2 regions of the Sporosarcina sp. FSL K6-2383 genome follow, and region 1 is predicted to be linked to the other one. Evidence: a T-box and tRNA genes for the amino acid it is inferred to sense, from the RefSeq annotation. Region 1 holds a T-box; the other holds one or more tRNA genes.
The links. The T-box of region 1 lies ahead of argS (arginine--tRNA ligase). A T-box ahead of a tRNA ligase gene usually reads a tRNA of that ligase, here a tRNA-Arg.
Positions count from the first base shown of each region.

Region 2: it has a tRNA-Arg gene. The T-box ahead of argS (arginine--tRNA ligase) is inferred to sense a tRNA for this amino acid. The anticodon was not compared.

Region 1 is NZ_CP152017.1:804,001-813,935, reverse strand. Features, by position in the region: gene MKZ10_RS04305 (ATP-binding protein) at 1-578, opposite strand, end outside; gene MKZ10_RS04300 (response regulator transcription factor) at 556-1,248, opposite strand; gene MKZ10_RS04295 (VanZ family protein) at 1,280-1,855, opposite strand; gene MKZ10_RS04290 (hypothetical protein) at 2,069-2,899, opposite strand; gene MKZ10_RS04285 (ribonucleotide-diphosphate reductase subunit beta) at 3,363-4,424, opposite strand; gene MKZ10_RS04280 (flavodoxin) at 4,379-4,819, opposite strand; gene MKZ10_RS04275 (ribonucleoside-diphosphate reductase subunit alpha) at 4,804-7,029, opposite strand; cobalamin riboswitch at 7,192-7,373, opposite strand; gene MKZ10_RS04270 (DUF3231 family protein) at 7,720-8,217, shown strand; T-box leader at 8,317-8,523, shown strand; gene argS (arginine--tRNA ligase) at 8,578-9,935, shown strand, end outside.
Region 2 is NZ_CP152017.1:3,062,266-3,072,200, reverse strand. Features, by position in the region: rRNA gene MKZ10_RS15445 (23S ribosomal RNA) at 141-3,073, shown strand; rRNA gene rrf (5S ribosomal RNA) at 3,225-3,340, shown strand; tRNA gene MKZ10_RS15435 (tRNA-Val) at 3,523-3,598, shown strand; tRNA gene MKZ10_RS15430 (tRNA-Thr) at 3,620-3,695, shown strand; tRNA gene MKZ10_RS15425 (tRNA-Lys) at 3,702-3,777, shown strand; tRNA gene MKZ10_RS15420 (tRNA-Leu) at 3,815-3,896, shown strand; tRNA gene MKZ10_RS15415 (tRNA-Gly) at 3,905-3,979, shown strand; tRNA gene MKZ10_RS15410 (tRNA-Leu) at 3,987-4,075, shown strand; tRNA gene MKZ10_RS15405 (tRNA-Arg) at 4,103-4,179, shown strand; tRNA gene MKZ10_RS15400 (tRNA-Pro) at 4,197-4,273, shown strand; tRNA gene MKZ10_RS15395 (tRNA-Ala) at 4,280-4,355, shown strand; tRNA gene MKZ10_RS15390 (tRNA-Met) at 4,379-4,452, shown strand; tRNA gene MKZ10_RS15385 (tRNA-Ile) at 4,460-4,536, shown strand; tRNA gene MKZ10_RS15380 (tRNA-Ser) at 4,554-4,646, shown strand; tRNA gene MKZ10_RS15375 (tRNA-Met) at 4,819-4,893, shown strand; tRNA gene MKZ10_RS15370 (tRNA-Asp) at 4,897-4,972, shown strand; tRNA gene MKZ10_RS15365 (tRNA-Phe) at 4,995-5,070, shown strand; tRNA gene MKZ10_RS15360 (tRNA-Gly) at 5,077-5,150, shown strand; tRNA gene MKZ10_RS15355 (tRNA-Ile) at 5,157-5,233, shown strand; tRNA gene MKZ10_RS15350 (tRNA-Asn) at 5,235-5,309, shown strand; tRNA gene MKZ10_RS15345 (tRNA-Ser) at 5,317-5,407, shown strand; tRNA gene MKZ10_RS15340 (tRNA-Glu) at 5,415-5,486, shown strand; gene MKZ10_RS15335 (TraR/DksA C4-type zinc finger protein) at 5,720-6,394, opposite strand; gene MKZ10_RS15330 (1,4-dihydroxy-2-naphthoate polyprenyltransferase) at 6,504-7,415, opposite strand; gene MKZ10_RS15325 (isochorismate synthase) at 7,579-8,964, shown strand; gene menD (2-succinyl-5-enolpyruvyl-6-hydroxy-3-cyclohexene-1-carboxylic-acid synthase) at 8,957-9,935, shown strand, end outside.

The DNA of each region.
Region 1 (9,935 bases):
TTAGATTTTTGATGAATAATTTGAATAAAATATCTCAGTTCAACCTCATTCTTATATCGATCTTCATTTATCAATTCTAAATAGCCAACAATTGATGTTAGTGGTGAGCGAAGGTCATGGGCAACATTTGTAATCAAATCATTTTTTGTTTGCGCAGACTTTTTTTGATCAACTACTGACTTTTCTACTTGCGTAATTATGTGATTAACTTTTGCACCTAATTCGCCTAGTACACTATTATCTGCAATTGTTACTTTTTTGTTGAAATGGCCTTCTGATATATATTCAATTTCATTAATCATTCTCGTTAGTAAATATTCAACATACTTCTGTCGTTCAAAATGAATAAAAAGGAAAAAGTATAAGACAAATAATACACAATAGCCTAGTACAAATGACGCTATACCAAAAGTGCCCACTAATTCAATTAGGTCCGAGAAACGGGAAGATTGCGTCTCTAAATAAAAGATAGCAGAAATCAGTATAAAACCAGTCAGACCTGCCAATATCGCTGCAGACACTAGATAAATCAATAATTTCCAAATAGAAATGAACTTAATGATCTTTTTCAATTTTATAGCCCACTCCCCAAACAGTTTGGATAATTGTTTCTCCCGGAATGACTAATTCGAATTTATCCCGTACATTCTTAATGTGAACCATGACTGTTTTATTCGAACCCATGCTGTCTTCTTTCCACACTCTTTCAAAGATCTCTTCAGAACTGAATACTGTTCCTTTGTTTTTTGCGAGTAAATATAAGATGTCAAATTCAATAGACGTTAGCTTAATTTCTTTTCCACTCGCCGTAACCCTATGGGATTGCTTATCTATTTCAAGTGAGTTAGCTCGGATGGTACCCCTGTCTACACCTACTGGTTCGTAGTTGGATCTCCGTAACAATGCCTTTACTCGAGCCACTAATTCTAATGGATTAAAGGGTTTTAACATATAATCATCTGCGCCCGTCATGAGTCCTATAATTTTATCCATATCTTGCACTTTCGCACTTAGCATTAGTATGGGCACCTGATTATCCACTCTGATATGTTTACAAAATTCTAGTCCATCCATATTCGGCATCATGATATCCAAAATAATGAGGTTTACAGGATTATGCTTCATAATTTTTAAAGCTTCTAATCCATCCCCTGCTTGAAGGACATGATATCCCTCATTTTTCATGTATATTTCCGCTAACTTTCCAATTTCTCTATCATCGTCAACAATTAGGATACTATTCCCCAATATGTCTTGCCCCCTTTTCAGGATAAACGCGTTAATGTCTTTGAACACTATTCTCCAGTCTTAGTTTCTGTAAAACAGTATAAACAAATGAGTTTTTTGATATTTCACTTATTATTAAAAATCCTATCACAGTCCCTAATGTATTCGCAATCAAATCATTAATATCTGTACTACGCCCATTTCCAAGTATTATTCTAATTAGAACCTGTGTCACTTCAAAAGATAAGCTGATAGATAGTCCCATAAAAGCAACCTTTTTAACCGATTGATATTTATTACTCAATAACGGTAAATACATACCAAAAGGAACCAGCATAATTATATTCAATATAAAAGTTGGTATATCTATTGTTAACACAGGGATAAAGTTAATAGACTTATACCACGGTGTTAAATTAGCATACTTCCCAATATTCACTTCAATAGGAAAAAACACAAAATGAATCATACACAAAAAATAAACTGCAAAAGAAGTTAATATTATAAACTGACCAAAGTGATATTTCTTTCTAATAACCGTAACCAAGACCATATAGCATAAAAAAAGTAGAAACGCCGGGATAAGAATATACCAGGAATCTATTGTATACATGAATGAGTTTTCCATTTATTCGACCTCAAAAAAATACTTTCATCTTTGATTTTTTTTGTAACTAAACAAAGTATAACTTCTGTTTTTAAAGTTTTTCTTAAGAAATCAACAATGATTTCTTAACACGTAAAAAATAAAAAACGTATATTCACCTGAAATATACGTTTTAGACTATTGATATCCTATCTACGTGAGTTCTTACATACATTTTCTATTTGAATGTTTAACTTAATCTATACTCATTACTTGATTATTTACCATGATACTTTTAATCGTGGACTTATCTAAAAACATACGGTTTCCATTTGAATCTAGGCTATACATCCATTTGAATCCAATGTCCGTTGTACTTGTTGAACCATTACTCAATTCAATGATTTGATTATCATCTGTAATCACCTTAACAATCGGACTGATTTCTGGTAAATAGCTTTCCTGACCATCTATTCTTTCTCCCTCAATCTCAATTCCAACGGCTGAAACATTTAAAGCTTTCAATACTACTTCCTCTTTTTGTTGTTTTAGCATTACATTAATATCGATTTTCTTAGAACGATCATGTGCTGTAAATTTATTTTTAAAGGGACCATTAGCAATGATTTCATCTGTATCAGTATTCACAATGGCTTCGGCTTTAATCGTAACGCTTTTGCCTTCTAGAGTACTGAATGTATCTACATCAAATGTGCCAATAATCTGTTTGCGATCTTCTGTTAATTGTTGCTCAACCATATAACTTGCACCATGCTTTATATCTAATTCCAAATTTTCGATTGTAGCTCCTTCAGGAAATTTAGTCTTATCTTCTTTTTCAAAGGAAACTATGATGAGCGAGCTTTTCCCCCCACTCAAACTTTCTTCTATTTTCATTTTCACCCCAGATTCTACCACCACTTGATCATGCTTATTTTTTACACCTCCAAACAACTCATTTATATACCCTGTGTCTTGAGATGCCAAAACAGTAGTTGAAGTACCAATTACCATTATTGCAACGCCAGTGACTATCCCTTTTCGCATATTCATAAAAGCTTTCTTTCCTGTTTTTTTCTTATCCATTATTATCTCTCCCTCTACTTCTGATTTAAGCAAGTAAATTTTGCTTATGCACTGATTATATCCATGAATTTTAAAGTTTTATTTAAGAAATACATAAGCTTCTCTTAAATACAAAGAAGTTCAACTTAACCAATATAAAAAAGCCTCCATCTAGCCGTTTACTAGCTACTGAATGCCTCTACTTCTACGATTATAAAAACCCATCAAGAATCCAATACCAAGTGAATGAAAACAAATAGACAAAACTTTATATGCATAGCCCGAAAGAAATTTAACTTTCTTCACCTTAATCCATTTACCAATAGGTTCTTCTCTAAAAACAAAACTTGGCTGTTATGAACTTAAAAAAACGAGAAAGGAGACAAGATTCATATACGAATCTTGTCTCCTTTCTCATTGTTATTTAATGTTTTCTCCCCTGCAACTGAACCAGTTAGCTAAATATGTTTATGCGATCTTTCATTTACAGATCATCAAAACCATTCAAATCACTCGTTTTCACATACTGCCTCGAAGTCTGCTCAAAGAAGTCCGTTTTTGTATCGTCGAAACTATCAACGTAGGCACGAATCCACTTCATTGGATTATCGGTGAATTCCGGGTAGATTTCACTAAGCCCAAGCATGCGTAGCATTTTATTGGCACGATATTTCACGTAGCCTTCCATTTCAATCAAGTCGATGCCTTCGATATCCGCTAATACATAGCGACTCCAAGCAACTTCCTGTTCGACAGAATGCTTGAATTGGTCGTAAATCCATTCTGTAAATGCCTCTGTATTTTGTTCTGAGTTTTCTGAGAGTGCTGCACGAAAAATATCGCTGATTGCTTTACCGTGTTGGAGCTCATCACGATTTATATACGAAATCATCGTCGATGTGCCGACCATTTTTTGATTACGTGCTAAGTTATAGAAAAATGCAAAGCCACTGTAGAAGAAAAGTCCTTCTAATAATGTTGTATACACCATCGCTTTTAATGCGGACTCAATTGTCGGATTTTCTGCAAATTCATTATAAACGTCAACAATTCGGTCGTTGCGGCGCATAAGCACCTCGTCTGTGCGTCCCATTTCAAACGACGCTAGCTGTTTATCGAGCGTCGTTACCGAAGATAATACATAGGCATAGCTATGATTATGCTCGCTTTCCTGATCGGCAATGGTTGCCATCAGTGATTTAACAGAAGGATCTGTCGTATACTGTGCAATTTTTGCCGCGATATCTGTTTGTGGACCATCAAGCGTTGCAAGCAATCCAATAATCTTTAGGAATGCGTCTTGCTCTGGCTTTGTCAGCGACGAGAATTGTTTAACGTCCTGCGTCATGTCGACTTCATTGGCCGTCCAAAAAAGCGAACGAATCCGTTGTCTTAATGTATAGAAATGTGGATGTGCGAGATCGTTCCAGTTCAAAATTCCGCTCGCTTTGCCACCAAATATAGCCGTTGATTTATTTGGATTTGCAGGTTCTAATACCTTTACTCGTGTAAGTTTTTCCAATTCTTGATGACCCCTTTCGACCATTCGATGACTGTTGATTGTTGTACGCCACGTGGGCTTTGTTCAATTTTTAAAGGTTCATAAGTTGATGCGTAAAACCGGGCCAATTTGTCTGCCGCCAAACAAAATAGCTCGTCGCCTCCGAATTGGGTATCTCCTGTTCCAAAAACGTAGACATTATCGGGTTTATACCCAACATCCGCGGCGAAATCCTTCACTTCATCAGGTGTTGCTCCTTTGTCCCACGTAAATGAACCAATAATCAGCGCATCGAAATGGCGAGGGTTCGGCATGATGCCGCCACCAATTCGATACGTCGTAACATCGACATTTTCCGCGACCAAGGTAGCAGCAATCATGTCAGCAACTTCTTGGGTATTCCCGCTCCAAGAAGCATAGGCAATTAAGAATGACACCATTCACACTCTTCAATATCTGTCGCGGTTGAACGCGTGTAGTAAGTTGTTTTCATGCCAGACTTCCATGCTTGCACGTGAAGGTCAAGAAGCACTGATGCACGAATCGAGTTCGGCACATACAAGTTGAAAGAAATCGATTGGTCAATATGGCGCTGTCTCGCAGCGTTCTGTTTAATCGACCAACGTTGATCGACAATATAAGCAGAACGGCGATAGACGTCATAGGTGTTATGATTAAGATCAGGCGCAACTACAGGCAATTTATAGTCTTTCTTTTCTTCATGATAAAACGGCTTAAAAATAGGATCGATGGACGCCGTTGACCCTGCAATAACAGATGTCGAGCTATTCGGCGCAACCGCCATTAAATAGCCGTTGCGTACACCGTTTGTCGCTACATCAATACGCAATTCACGCCATTCCTTCGAATCATAGCCCTTGTTTTCAAAATAAAATCCAGATTGCCAATCAGAGCCTTCAAATAACGGATAAGCCCCTTTTTCCTTCGCCAGTTCCGCAGAAGCTTTGATTGTTAAAAAAGCAATTTTTTCATATAGTTTATCGGCATAATCCACTGCTTCATCGGATTCCCATTGAATATTTTGTAGCGCCAGCAAATGATGCCAACCGAACGTACCAAGCCCGATTCCACGATAACGGGAATTTGTCCGTTGTGCTTGGACGACCGGGATTTTGTTTAAATCAATAACGTTATCGAGCATACGTACTTGGATTGTGATCAATCTTTCCAACACACTTGCTGGAACAGCTTTCCCTAAGTTAATAGATGATAAGTTACAAACAACGAAATCACCAGGCTTTGAACGTGTGACAACGATATCGTCTTCCAGTGTGACTGATTCAAATTTCGTTGCACTCATGTTTTGCATGATTTCTGAACAAAGATTCGATGAATAGATCATCCCTTCATGCTTGTTCGCATTTGCACGGTTGACTTCATCACGGTAGAACATGAACGGTACACCCGTTTCAAGCTGACTGCGCATAATACGTTTCATCAAGTCGATAGCAGGAACAGTTTCTCTACTCAGTGTAGGATGGTTGACACATTCCTCATATTTCTCACGGAAGGAGCCTGTCCCTTTTGTTTCATCATAAAAGTCCTCAAGTGAATAGCCCATGATTGTACGAACTTCATGTGGGTCAAACAAATTCCAGTCGCCACGCGCCTCCACTTGTTCCATATAAATATCCGGTAAGCAAACACCTGTGAAAATATCATGCGCACGCAGGCGATCGTCTCCATTATTTAATTTCAAATCAAGGAATGTGAAAATATCTTTATGCCAAACATCAAGATAAACAGCAATAGCCCCTTGGCGTTGACCGAGCTGGTCGACACTGACTGCCGTGTTATTCAGCTGTTTAACCCAGGGGAGAACCCCACTCGATGCATCTTTAAATCCACGAATAGATGCGCCACGACTACGTACTTTCCCCATGTAAACGCCAATGCCGCCACCATATTTCGACAAGTTGGCAACATCTGTATTGCTGTCATAGATGCCCTGTAAAGAATCATCAACGGTGTCGATAAAGCAGCTGGATAGCTGACCATGCGGTTTCCCTGCATTCGACAATGTTGGCGTTGCCACTGTCATGTACAAGTTACTCATCGCCCAGTATGATTCCGCCACCTTATCCAGCCGACTTTCTGTCTCATCCTGCATCAGCGTCATCGCAATGACCAGCCAACGCTCTTGTGGAAGTTCGACCGATTGTTTATTGTAATCAACCGCGACATAGCGGTCCATCAATGTTTTCAATCCGATATATGTAAATAGCTTGTCCCGTTCTGGTTCAATCAAATGACCAAGAGTTTCAAGCTCGGCATGTGAATATTTTTCTGTTAATACAGATGTGTATAACCCTTGCTCTACAAGACGGGAAACGTTATGAGCGAAATCTGTGTAGACCTTCGCACCGCGTTGTTGCTCCTGACGAGCATACACATCATAGAGGTGAATACGTGCTGCAACAAATGTCCAATAGGTCGCCGCCTCATCCAAATTACTCAATGATTCTAATGTCATCGCCTTCGCCCATTCGGGCTCAGATCCCTCCGGATATTTCTGTTGCCAGCGTTCACTTGCGATAATAAGCGTTTCGATTTGTGCTACTCCAAATTCACTTTGTAATGCATCCAATAGTCGATCAGTGTTCGTTTTCGCCATTTTAATTGTCATCATGATCCGCTCCTTTTATGTATATATTGTTATTTTTGATTCAAAAAAATCGACAGCTCCACCTAATCGGTAGAGCTGTCGCTCATGGGTTGTTGTTAGAAACAAAATAAGGCGCAAAAATAAACAGCAGCTCATTCGTTTCCACCTCTCAACCCCCGAAGAAAGTGTCGCTTGACGATGAAGGGCAGGTCTACTGGCTCACACTTCGTTCTTCCTACCTTGCCTTCCCATAGAAATTTCCACAGTGGCTTGTTCGGCGGTCGTCAGCGTTTACAGTTGCGGGGACAGCTCCATAATAACGGATTCCCTTTTAAACCGATTTCGGTACCTTTTCATCGTTCAATACTATATATAGTGCCTATTAGTCTCTTTATACCCTAACATGTTGTGGTTTAGACGTAAATAGGTAAAAAGTTTACTTACTTGAAAAACAAGTGCTTATCCACATATCCACAGGTGCCTTTTCCACATTTTCACAACCGTTATCATCGGCATCGTTCTAGAATTTTCAAAAGTTATAAACAAAATTGTAAAAGTCTAAAAAGTTATATTCACACTACTTAGATTAGATAGTTTCTATAGTTCGTTTTTCATTGAATATTTATCTTTTCACATATTTACCGTATAAATAATCAAAAGTTACACATCGTACTCTTTAGTACCAAAAAATCAAAATTAAGAGGAGTGCTTTTATTGGGCATTATGAATGGAAATCCCAAAGATGAACCGATGCATTATGGCGAGGTAATAGGTACATGGGCATTTATCGGGGCGAATAATGGATTAATCAGTGGGTATGAAGCATTTATTAATCATGCGGGGGACGATGAACTGATTAAGCTTCTTGAGGATGTGATTAAAATAATGAAGGCTGAAAATAAGGCTCTCGAACAACTTCTAAAAGATAATGGTATTGCACCGCCCCCTACATTACCTGGGCGCCCTAAAGCGAGTGCCGAAGAAATCCCAGTTGGTGCAAGGTTTTCGGACCCTGAGATCAGCGCCGCCGTCTCCTTAAATGTCGGGCAAGGACTTGTGTCCTGTAGCCAAGTAATGGGGCAATGCCTCAGGGAGGATATCGCCATGATGTTTGGGAAATATATTGCCGAAAGAGCAACGTTTGGCCTTAAACTGTTGCGATTAAATAAAGAAAAAGGTTGGATTATTCCGCCCCCACTTCATAATGAATAACAAAATTTCTTGCTGATTGGTGCCATGTATTTATCCCTTCACGCGGGATCACCTTAGATCACTTATTGACACTTGCACATCGTTTTGCTATATTCACATACAATATCATTGACGAAGAGAGTAGCAATTGTTTCTTTTTTCAGCGAGCTGGGGTTGGTGAGAGCCTGGTAAAGAATACTTGCGAAGCGCACTTCGAAGATGCTTTTCTGAATGGAGTAGGGAAAGCCGGTGTCTCGCCGTTATGATGAAGGGGCCTTATACGGGCAATTTGAGTGGTACCGCGGAAGCTAAGCTTTCGTCTCATTAATTTGAGACGAGGGCTTTTTTTGTTCCATTAAAAAAGACGAGGGAGTGTTGACGATGAAAAAGGATGTTTTGCAAGTGCTACAACAATTTAGCTCATTTCCACTACATGAAAGTATGCTTGAACGGCCTACCCATACACATCTAGGTGATTTAGCTCTGCCTTGTTTTCCATTTGCCAAGGAACTTCGGAAGTCACCCGTTGTGATTGCTGAGGAGCTAGCAAAGGCAATCCACCATCCACTCATCCTAAAAGCACAGGCTGTGGCTGGATATGTGAATATCTTTGTGAATCGTTCTGTTATGACAGACTCTTTACTACAAACAATTCACAACCAATCAACAACCTATGGTTCCAATCATAATGGCAATGGCGGAGTCGTCACGATTGATTTATCTTCTCCTAATATTGCGAAGCCATTTTCAATGGGGCATCTACGCTCCACTGTCATCGGAAACTCTATAGCTTTATTGCTCGAAAAGAATGGTTTCAAGACTATCAAAATCAATTACATCGGAGATTGGGGGACACAGTTTGGCAAGTTACTGACTGCATATCGCAAATGGGGCAATGAACAGGAAGTCCAACAAGCACCGATTCAAACGCTTTTGAAACTATACATCCGTTTCCATGAAGAAGCGGAGCAGGATGATTCATTGAATGATGAAGGCAGAGCCGCTTTCAAAGCGTTAGAAGACCGCGATACCGAAGCACTTGCCTTATGGAAGTGGTTTAAATCGGAATCACTGAAGGAATTTCAACGCATTTATGATTTACTTGGGATTACCTTCGATTCGTATAATGGAGAAGCTTATTACAATGACAAAATGAAGCCTGTTGTTAACGAGTTAGCTGACAAAGGACTACTGGTAGAGTCTGATGGCGCATTAGTTGTTGAAATTGGTGGAGATATGCCGCCTTGTTTGATCAAGAAATCAGATGGTGCGACACTGTATGCAACTCGTGATTTGACTGCTGCCATTGACCGAAAAGAAACCTATGATTTTGTAAAATCCCTTTATGTTGTGGGCAATGAACAAAGCCTGCACTTCACGCAAGTCAAGAAAGTGCTTAGCAAAATGGGTTATGAATGGGCTGATACAATCGAGCACATACCTTTTGGGCTCATTTTGAAGGATGGCAAAAAGATGTCGACACGTAAAGGGAAAATTGTGTTATTGGAAGAAGTGCTAAACGATGCGATCGCCCTTGCACAAAAAAATATTGAAGAGAAAAACCCTCATTTATCGAATAAAGAAGCGACCGCTCAGGCCATTGGTGTTGGTGCCATCTTATTCAGTGATCTAAAGCAGCATCGAAAACACGATATCGAGTTCGACTTAGCGACGATGCTCCAAACGGAAGGGGAAACGGGTCCTTATGTTCAATATGCTTATGCCCGCGCTCGTTCCGT
Region 2 (9,935 bases), 1.4 Mb from region 1:
ACATTGATAGTAACAAATCAAGAATCAACCACGTAAATAACTTGTTATTTACGATTGCAATACCTTTTTACGTGCATTTGTTTTACATCGCTGTAAACAAATACACACTAATGAGGGTTTCGAGAAATCGGAAGCCGAATGGTTAAGTTAGAAAGGGCGCATGGCGGATGCCTTGGCACTAGGAGCCTAAGAAGGACGGCACTAACACCGATATGCTCCGGGGAGCTGTAAGTAAGCTTTGATCCGGAGATTTCCGAATGGGGAAACCCACTGCCCATAATGGGGCAGTACGTTTACGTGAATACATAGCGTAAACGAGGCAGACCCGGAGAACTGAAACATCTAAGTATCCGGAGGAAGAGAAAGAAACATCGATTCCCTGAGTAGCGGCGAGCGAAACGGGAAAAGCCCAAACCAGGAAGCTTGCTTCCTGGGGTTGTAGGACACTCTATACGGAGTTACAAAGGAATGGATTAGGCGAAGCGACCTGGAAAGGTCCGCCGTAGCGGGTAAAAGCCCCGTAGTCGAAAGTCCATTCTCTCCAGAGTGTATCCTGAGTACGGCGGAACACGTGAAATTCCGTCGGAATCCGGGAGGACCATCTCCCAAGGCTAAATACTCCCTAGTGACCGATAGTGAACCAGTACCGTGAGGGAAAGGTGAAAAGCACCCCGGAAGGGGAGTGAAATAGATCCTGAAACCATGTGCCTACAAGTTGTCAGAGCCCGTTAATGGGTGATGGCGTGCCTTTTGTAGAATGAACCGGCGAGTTACGATTCCATGCAAGGTTAAGCAGTGAATGCGGAGCCGCAGCGAAAGCGAGTCTGAATAGGGCGAATGAGTATGGGGTCGTAGACCCGAAACCAGGTGATCTACCCATGTCCAGGGTGAAGGTAAGGTAACACTTACTGGAGGCCCGAACCCACGTATGTTGAAAAATGCGGGGATGAGGTGTGGGTAGCGGTGAAATTCCAATCGAACCTGGAGATAGCTGGTTCTCTCCGAAATAGCTTTAGGGCTAGCCTCAAACTTAAGAATCTCGGAGGTAGAGCACTGTTTGGACTAGGGGCCCATCCCGGGTTACCGAATTCAGACAAACTCCGAATGCCGATGATTTATGTTTGGGAGTCAGACTGCGGGTGATAAGATCCGTAGTCGAGAGGGAAACAGCCCAGACCACCAGTTAAGGTCCCCAAGTATTCGTTAAGTGGAAAAGGATGTGGCGTTGCCCAGACAACCAGGATGTTGGCTCAGAAGCAGCCATCATTTAAAGAGTGCGTAATAGCTCACTGGTCGAGTGGCGCTGCGCCGAAAATGTACCGGGGCTAAACGAATCACCGAAACTGTGGATTGATACCTTTGGTATCAGTGGTAGGAGAGCGTTCCAAGGGCGTTGAAGCTAGACCGTAAGGACTGGTGGAGCGCTTGGAAGTGAGAATGCCGGTATGAGTAGCGAAAGAAGGGTGAGAATCCCTTCCACCGAATGCCCAAGGTTTCCTGAGGAAGGCTCGTCCGCTCAGGGTTAGTCGGGACCTAAGTCGAGGCCGAAAGGCGTAGACGATGGATAACAGGTTGATATTCCTGTACCACCTCCCCGCCGTTTGAGTAATGGGGGGACGCAGTAGGATAGGGTGAGCGCACTGTTGGTTATGTGCGTCTAAGCAGTAAGGTGTGGAATGAGGCAAATCCCGTTCCTATAACATTGAGCTGTGATGGCGAGGAGATTAATCTCCGGAGTCCCTGATTTCACGCTGCCAAGAAAAGCCTCTAGCGAGGCGGGAGGTGCCCGTACCGCAAACCGACACAGGTAGGCGAGGAGAGAATCCTAAGGTGATCGAGAGAACTCTCGTTAAGGAACTCGGCAAAATGACCCCGTAACTTCGGGAGAAGGGGTGCTCTGTTAGGGTGTTAAAGCCCGAGAGAGCCGCAGTGAATAGGCCCAGGCGACTGTTTAGCAAAAACACAGGTCTCTGCAAAACCGTAAGGTGAAGTATAGGGGCTGACGCCTGCCCGGTGCTGGAAGGTTAAGAGGAGAGGTCAGCGCAAGCGAAGCTTTGAATTGAAGCCCCAGTAAACGGCGGCCGTAACTATAACGGTCCTAAGGTAGCGAAATTCCTTGTCGGGTAAGTTCCGACCCGCACGAAAGGCGTAACGATCTGGGCACTGTCTCAACGAGAGACTCGGTGAAATTATAATACCTGTGAAGATGCAGGTTACCCGCGACAGGACGGAAAGACCCCGTGGAGCTTTACTGTAGCCTGATATTGAATTCCGGTGCAGCCTGTACAGGATAGGTAGGAGCCTAAGATTCCGGAGCGCCAGCTTCGGAGGAGGCGTTGGTGGGATACTACCCTGGCTGTATTGGACTTCTAACCCATGCCCCTTATCGGGGCAGGAGACAGTGTCAGGTGGACAGTTTGACTGGGGCGGTCGCCTCCTAAAGAGTAACGGAGGCGCCCAAAGGTTCCCTCAGAATGGTTGGACATCATTCGTAGAGTGCAAAGGCATAAGGGAGCTTGACTGCGAGACCTACAAGTCGAGCAGGGTCGAAAGACGGGCTTAGTGATCCGGTGGTTCCGCATGGAAGGGCCATCGCTCAACGGATAAAAGCTACCCCGGGGATAACAGGCTTATCTCCCCCAAGAGTCCACATCGACGGGGAGGTTTGGCACCTCGATGTCGGCTCATCGCATCCTGGGGCTGTAGTCGGTCCCAAGGGTTGGGCTGTTCGCCCATTAAAGCGGTACGCGAGCTGGGTTCAGAACGTCGTGAGACAGTTCGGTCCCTATCCGTCGCGGGCGCAGGAAATTTGAGAGGAGCTGTCCTTAGTACGAGAGGACCGGGATGGACACACCGCTGGTGTACCAGTTGTCTTGCCAAAGGCATCGCTGGGTAGCTATGTGTGGACGGGATAAATGCTGAAAGCATCTAAGCATGAAGCCCCCCTCGAGATGAGATTTCCCATTACGCAAGTAAGTAAGTTCCCTCAAAGAAGATGAGGTTGATAGGTCTGGGGTGGAAGCGCGGCGACGTGTGGAGCTGACAGATACTAATCGAACGAGGACTTAACCTTCTAGTAAAAAGGGCAGGTTGGCCCTGATTTGTGAAACACACTGTCTGTTTTATTCAGTTTTGAACGAATAAGTACCGTTCATAAAAAAGTGCTTGCAAATCTTAACTGATTTGATATAATGAGTATTGTCTTTGGAAAAAGATGATGCAGGTCTGGTGCCGATGGCGAAGAGGTCACACCCGTTCCCATACCGAACACGGAAGTTAAGCTCTTCAGCGCCGATGGTAGTTGGGGGTTTCCCCCTGCAAGAGTAGGACGTCGCCGGGCCTGTAATTCATTACATATAACATTCAAAACGTCTAATTTTACTTATTGTAATCCCGGTAAAAGTGGGAGAAGCGAGTAGTACAAGGAAACGATTGAGAGAACGAAGGAGCGTACATAACTACGTGACTGAGTAAGCGAATGAAGTTGACGCAGTAATGCGAAGCTTATCGCACTTTTACCCAGGAGGATTAGCTCAGCTGGGAGAGCACCTGCCTTACAAGCAGGGGGTCGGCGGTTCGAGCCCGTCATCCTCCACCATTTTTTTATAAATACACTTTAGCCGGTGTAGCTCAACTGGTAGAGCAACTGACTTGTAATCAGTAGGTTGAGGGTTCAAGTCCTTTCGCCGGCACCACTTTTCGAGCCATTAGCTCAGTTGGTAGAGCATCTGACTTTTAATCAGAGGGTCGCAGGTTCGAATCCTGCATGGCTCACCATTTTTCATTTTCATGACTGCGAGTCATGTTATATATTGCGGGTATGGCGGAACTGGCAGACGCGCTAGACTTAGGATCTAGTGCCTTCGGGCGTGGGGGTTCGACTCCCTTTACCCGCACTTATAATGCGGAAGTAGTTCAGTGGTAGAATACGACCTTGCCAAGGTCGGGGTCGCGGGTTCGAATCCCGTCTTCCGCTCCAATTCTTTGCCGGGGTGGCGGAACTGGCAGACGCACAGGACTTAAAATCCTGCGGTAGGTGACTACCGTACCGGTTCGATTCCGGTTCTCGGCACCAAATCTTATAAATTAAGTACACTTATATGCGCTCGTAGCTCAATTGGATAGAGCACCTGACTACGGATCAGGAGGTTGTGGATTCGACTTCTGCCGGGCGCGCCATTATATTTTATATCTAACGGGAAGTAGCTCAGCTTGGTAGAGCACTTGGTTTGGGACCAAGGGGTCGCAGGTTCGAATCCTGTCTTCCCGACCACTTTATGGGGCCTTAGCTCAGCTGGGAGAGCGCCTGCCTTGCACGCAGGAGGTCAGCGGTTCGATCCCGCTAGGCTCCACCAAAAACAACTTATATAAAGATCCTGGCGGCGTAGCTCAGCTGGCTAGAGCGTACGGTTCATACCCGTAAGGTCGGGGGTTCGATCCCCTCTGCCGCCATCTTAAAGGACCTTTAGCTCAGTTGGTTAGAGCAGACGGCTCATAACCGTCCGGTCGCAGGTTCGAGTCCTGCAAGGTCCACCAGTACTATATTTTCACATGGAGGTATACCCAAGTTCGGCTGAAGGGAACGGTCTTGAAAACCGTCAGGCGGGTTAAACCGCGCGGGGGTTCGAATCCCTCTACCTCCTCCATTTTTCTTGATTAATGAATCACATTGAAAAAAATAGTAATAATATTGTCGCGGGGTGGAGCAAGTCACATAACGAAGAATGTGATTTGTGTAATTTCCTGAAAGGAAATTACAGCGAAATCCTAGATGGAAAATGAATTGCGTGTACTTTTTATTATTATGAATAATATTGTCGCGGGGTGGAGCAGTGGTAGCTCGTCGGGCTCATAACCCGAAGGTCGCAGGTTCAAATCCTGCCCCCGCAACCAAATGGTCCCGTGGTGTAGCGGTTAACATGCCTGCCTGTCACGCAGGAGATCGCCGGTTCGATCCCGGTCGGGACCGCCATTTTTTCAAAAATACATAATGTGGCTCAGTAGCTCAGTCGGTAGAGCAAAGGACTGAAAATCCTTGTGTCGGCGGTTCGATTCCGTCCTGAGCCACCATCTTATGCGGATGTAGTTTAGTGGTAAAACCTCAGCCTTCCAAGCTGATGATGAGGGTTCGATTCCCTTCATCCGCTCCAAAATTAGGGCCTATAGCTCAGCTGGTTAGAGCGCACGCCTGATAAGCGTGAGGTCGGTGGTTCGAGTCCACTTAGGCCCACCATTCCGCAGTAGCTCAGTGGTAGAGCAATCGGCTGTTAACCGATCGGTCGTAGGTTCGAGTCCTACCTGCGGAGCCATTTATATGGGGAAGTACTCAAGTGGCTCAAGAGGTGCCCCTGCTAAGGGTATAGATCGCGTAAGCGGTGCGAGGGTTCGAATCCCTCCTTCTCCGCCATATATTTGGCCCCTTGGTCAAGCGGTTAAGACACCGCCCTTTCACGGCGGTAACACGGGTTCGAATCCCGTAGGGGTCATACAATAAAAAGCTAGGTTATGAGTTCTTCAAGAACTCATAACCTAGCTTTTTTCCTACTTTGAGAATTATAGAATTTTGTATTGTGAGCATATCAGCGTATGAATCCACAATATTCGTAGCCCAGCTTTATCTCAAGGTAGCTTAGTTCTAAGAAAATGTTGTTCAGTTTTAATCCAAATAATGAAAGCGACATCCCGGGGCTCGATAGGTAATCTGGGATGTCGCTTTTTGTTATTGACTATCCAATTCCTCCTCGTATTGCACGGATGCGTCGGACCTAATGAAACCGCGTGTTTTACCACTGATGTCTGTACCTACAAACTCTTCAATCGCTTCTTCTGAAGCCCCGTCTTCGATAGTGCTGTCGTATAGTGTGTCATAGCTGTCATGGTCGCCTATGAAGTCTGAAGGGGTTTCTGAGGTGCCAGACTTAGCGATTTCTTGGAAGCTGTCTTCGCCGTCGCGGGCTGCTCCAGATCTTCTATCGGCATACGAATTTGGGTTAGCCATGATAAGGATATCATCTTCGACTGGACGATCATTTGGTACTTCTTGTTCGTTCGCATGATCAATACAAAGCGTTGTGTAAGGAATAGCTTCAAGTCTTTCGAATAGAATTTCATGTTGGCATACTTCGCAAATGCCATAGGTGCCCTCGAGCATCGCCTGTATGGCGTTCTCTACTTTAGTTAGTTCATTATTCGCATGTACGTTTAGGGCGATGTCTTTCTCACGTTCAAACAGTTCTGTACCCATATCAGCAGGATGATTGTCATACATCGAAAGTTCACTGGAGGCTTCTTGTGCACTTTCCTTGCTATCAGTTTGTTCTGCCGTTGTTGTTAAATGTTCTTTCATATTGAATAACTCTTTTTTTAACAGTGATTGTTGTTTGTCAGTTAGCACGTTTGGTCACGTCCTTTTTGAGAATACAAACAGTATGTGCAAAAGTTTTGGATTTAATAAAAAAAAGCATGTAGCACCAAATCAAATCGGTGCTACATGCTTGTCTATTTTAAAATACGTGATTGAAGAGTATACCAAGACCAAGTAACAAACCAAATAGTGTATTTGTCACAGCTGTATTTTTCATAGCAGGCATTACTTCAATTGGTTGCAAATTTTTTCGGAATACAGAGATTGCTGTTGCTGGTTTTTTGACACTGAGCAAAACAAGAAGTGCCCAAGGTGTCAGGTAACCTGAAATAACCAGCGCGATGATCCAGCCATAAGATATGACAAAAAAGAACATTAAAATTGTGATAGCGTTGGGTCGACCGACTAGGATGGCAAGTGTTTTCCTACCACCTTCAGTATCTCCTTCAATATCGCGAATATTGTTGGCCATCATGATTCCTCCTACAAGTAGCATACTTGGTATGGACAATAGGATGGCTTCTGTCGTGACAGTTCCTGTTTGAAGGTAAAAGGCAATGAGGATGAGCAGCATGCCCATTACTACGCCAGATACTAACTCACCAAAAGGTGTGTAGGCGATTGGATATGGTCCACCGGTGTAGAAATAGCCTACCATCATCGACAGGATACCAACAATTGCGAGTAGCCATGACGTTTCCATACAAATATAGATACCGATTAGGACGGAAATTCCATATAGTAAAAAGGCCAGATTCAATACCGTTTTGGGTTGGATACCATTGCGGACGATTGTGCCTCCAATACCGATGGAATGCTCTGTATCAAGACCCCGTTTGAAATCATAGTATTCGTTGAACATATTTGTCGCCATTTGGATGAAGATACTGGCGGTCAGCATTGCGAAGAATAAAGGAAAATGAATGTTTGTACTAGGTAACGCAATCATCGTGCCAAGAAATACAGGTGCGAAAGCTGCTGTTAGGGTATGTGGACGTGTCAGTTGCCACCAAATACGCCATCCTGTATCTGCTTTTATTGTCTGTTGCAAAATTTTTCTCTCCCTATCATTTTGTACTATAATCATTGTACTCTAAATTCGACAAAGTGGACATGCTACCTGCTTAATATTGTGCTTAAATGTCGGAAATTCGGTATGATAGTATTAAGGTATAAGTATATAATTAGTTGAATGAATGTACGGAGGGAAAATGATGAACCGGAAGTTGACCGCTACGCGTAAAAGCCAAGTGAAAATGGACAGTCATGCAGTACGATTTTTTACGGAAACCATTGATGCGGGGCGAATTTCACCACTTGCATTTTTTGAAGCGGGGGAATCCTGTTATCAAGATAAACGTTTTTATTGGCAAAATGCAGATAAAACCATGACGCTCGTCGGTATTGGACATGCGACAGTATTGACGAGTGATAGCGTTGAGGAACGCTTTCAACATATTTCAACAGCGTGGAATCGTTTGCGGGCTGCGCTTATTAAAGAAGAAAAGGATATGGAGCCTGTATTGTTTGGAGGTTTCTCCTATGATCCTAAAAGTATTAAGGAGGCGGAGTGGGATGCATTTCCATCTGCTTATTTTGTTGTCCCTTCTTTCCAGCTGACAATTAAAAACGGGAAGACGACGATTTCCATCAACCTAGTGACGGAAAGCGATGAAGCGGCGGAAGAGTTCAATCGGTTGCGAGATGAACGGGATCGCTTAATTCATATTGCGCAAGTGGAAGATTTTAATCTATTGGCAAAGCCAGTTGTTGTTTCCATTGAGGAAATTGCCAAAGACAATTATATGCAGGCTGTTGCCGATGTGACAGATAAAATCAATGAAGGTATTGCTGAAAAAGTTGTTATTGCACGTTCTGTACAGCTCAATTTTGCAGAGGAAGTACCGGCTGTCACTGCATTGCATCATATTTCAAATGAACAGCAGGAGAGTTATCATTTCGGTCTGCAAAAAGATGGTCAACTGTTTTTCGGTGCTACGCCGGAGCGTTTGATTGAAATATCGAATGGACGAGCGTACTCCGCCTGTGTTGCAGGATCTATTAAACGCGGGAAGTCCGCAGTGGAGGATCGGCAATTTGGTGAAGAACTGCTCGAGGATCATAAAAATCGGGAAGAGCATCAATATGTTGTCAATATGATTTCACAAGTATTTCAGGCTTTTTGTACAAATATTGCGATGCCTAAAGCACCAAAACTTATGAAAATTCGTGATATTCAGCATTTATTCACCCCGATTGAGGGAACAGTGGAGCAAGGAACTGACATTTTTAACTTGGTTCAGGCTCTTCATCCGACACCTGCACTTGGTGGAGTACCAACAAATGTATCGATGGAGATGATTCGATCTGTGGAAAATATGGATCGAGGATATTATGCTGCGCCGATCGGCTGGACGGATACGGCGGGCAATGGTGAATTTGCGGTGGCAATTCGTTCTGCCTTACTGGACGGTAATCATGCGTATTTGTATGCCGGTGGTGGAATTGTCGCTGATTCTGAGGCGGATAAAGAATATGATGAAACATGGGTTAAATTTAGACCGGTTATGCGGGCGCTTGGAGGAAAATTGAATGGATAACCGTAGCGTATTAACAGATTATGTTCGGCGTATGACTGGGGCGCTGATGAATGCAGGTGTAAAAGAGGCTGTTGTTAGTCCAGGATCACGTTCAACGCCGCTTGCCTATGCACTTGCTTCAACGGACAATCTCGACGTTTATATGCAAGTTGATGAACGTTCAGCAGCCTATTTTGCACTTGGCTTGGCGAAGGCATCGGGGCAACCGGTCGTTTTACTTTGTACATCAGGTACAGCGGCATCGAATTATCACCCAGCCATTACAGAGGCTTATTATGCGCGCGTTCCACTCATCGTTATAACAGCGGACCGTCCACATGAATTAAGGGAAGTGGGGGCACCACAAGCGATCAATCAGATTCGTATGTATGGTGAGCATGTAAAGTACAGTGTGGATATGCCTGTGCCAGAAGATAATTCGAACATTCATGATTTTATTGATCGTCATATTAGCCGCGCGTTGTCAGTTGCGACAACAGCGCCTTTTGGACCGGTTCACTTGAATGTACCGTTCCGAGAACCACTGTTGATTGATTTTGATCGAGCAACACCGATCTCGACATTTAGTCAACATCTCATAGGGGGCTCTGCTTTAGATACAGCTACAGCACAACTGATAATGGACATGCTTGTCAAATCGGATAGGGGGCTTATCGTCGCAGGTGAGCTGCCAGTTGGGATGGACAAGCAAGCGTTTTGGCGATTTGCAGGTGCGTTACAATGGCCAGTGTTGTGCGATCCGTTATCGAATCTGCGTTCAGAGGTACCCGACCAGTGTGTAGCGTTGTGTATCGATCACTATGACGCTCTGTTGAAAAGTGATGTTTTCTGTGACAAGGTGATGCCAGAGATAGTAATTCGTTTTGGCACGCAGCCTGTATCGAAACCACTCTCACTTTATTTGAAAAAAGTAGGGCCTTCGACCGTTATTGCGGTGGATGAATCACCCGAATTCAGGGATTCGCTCGGTA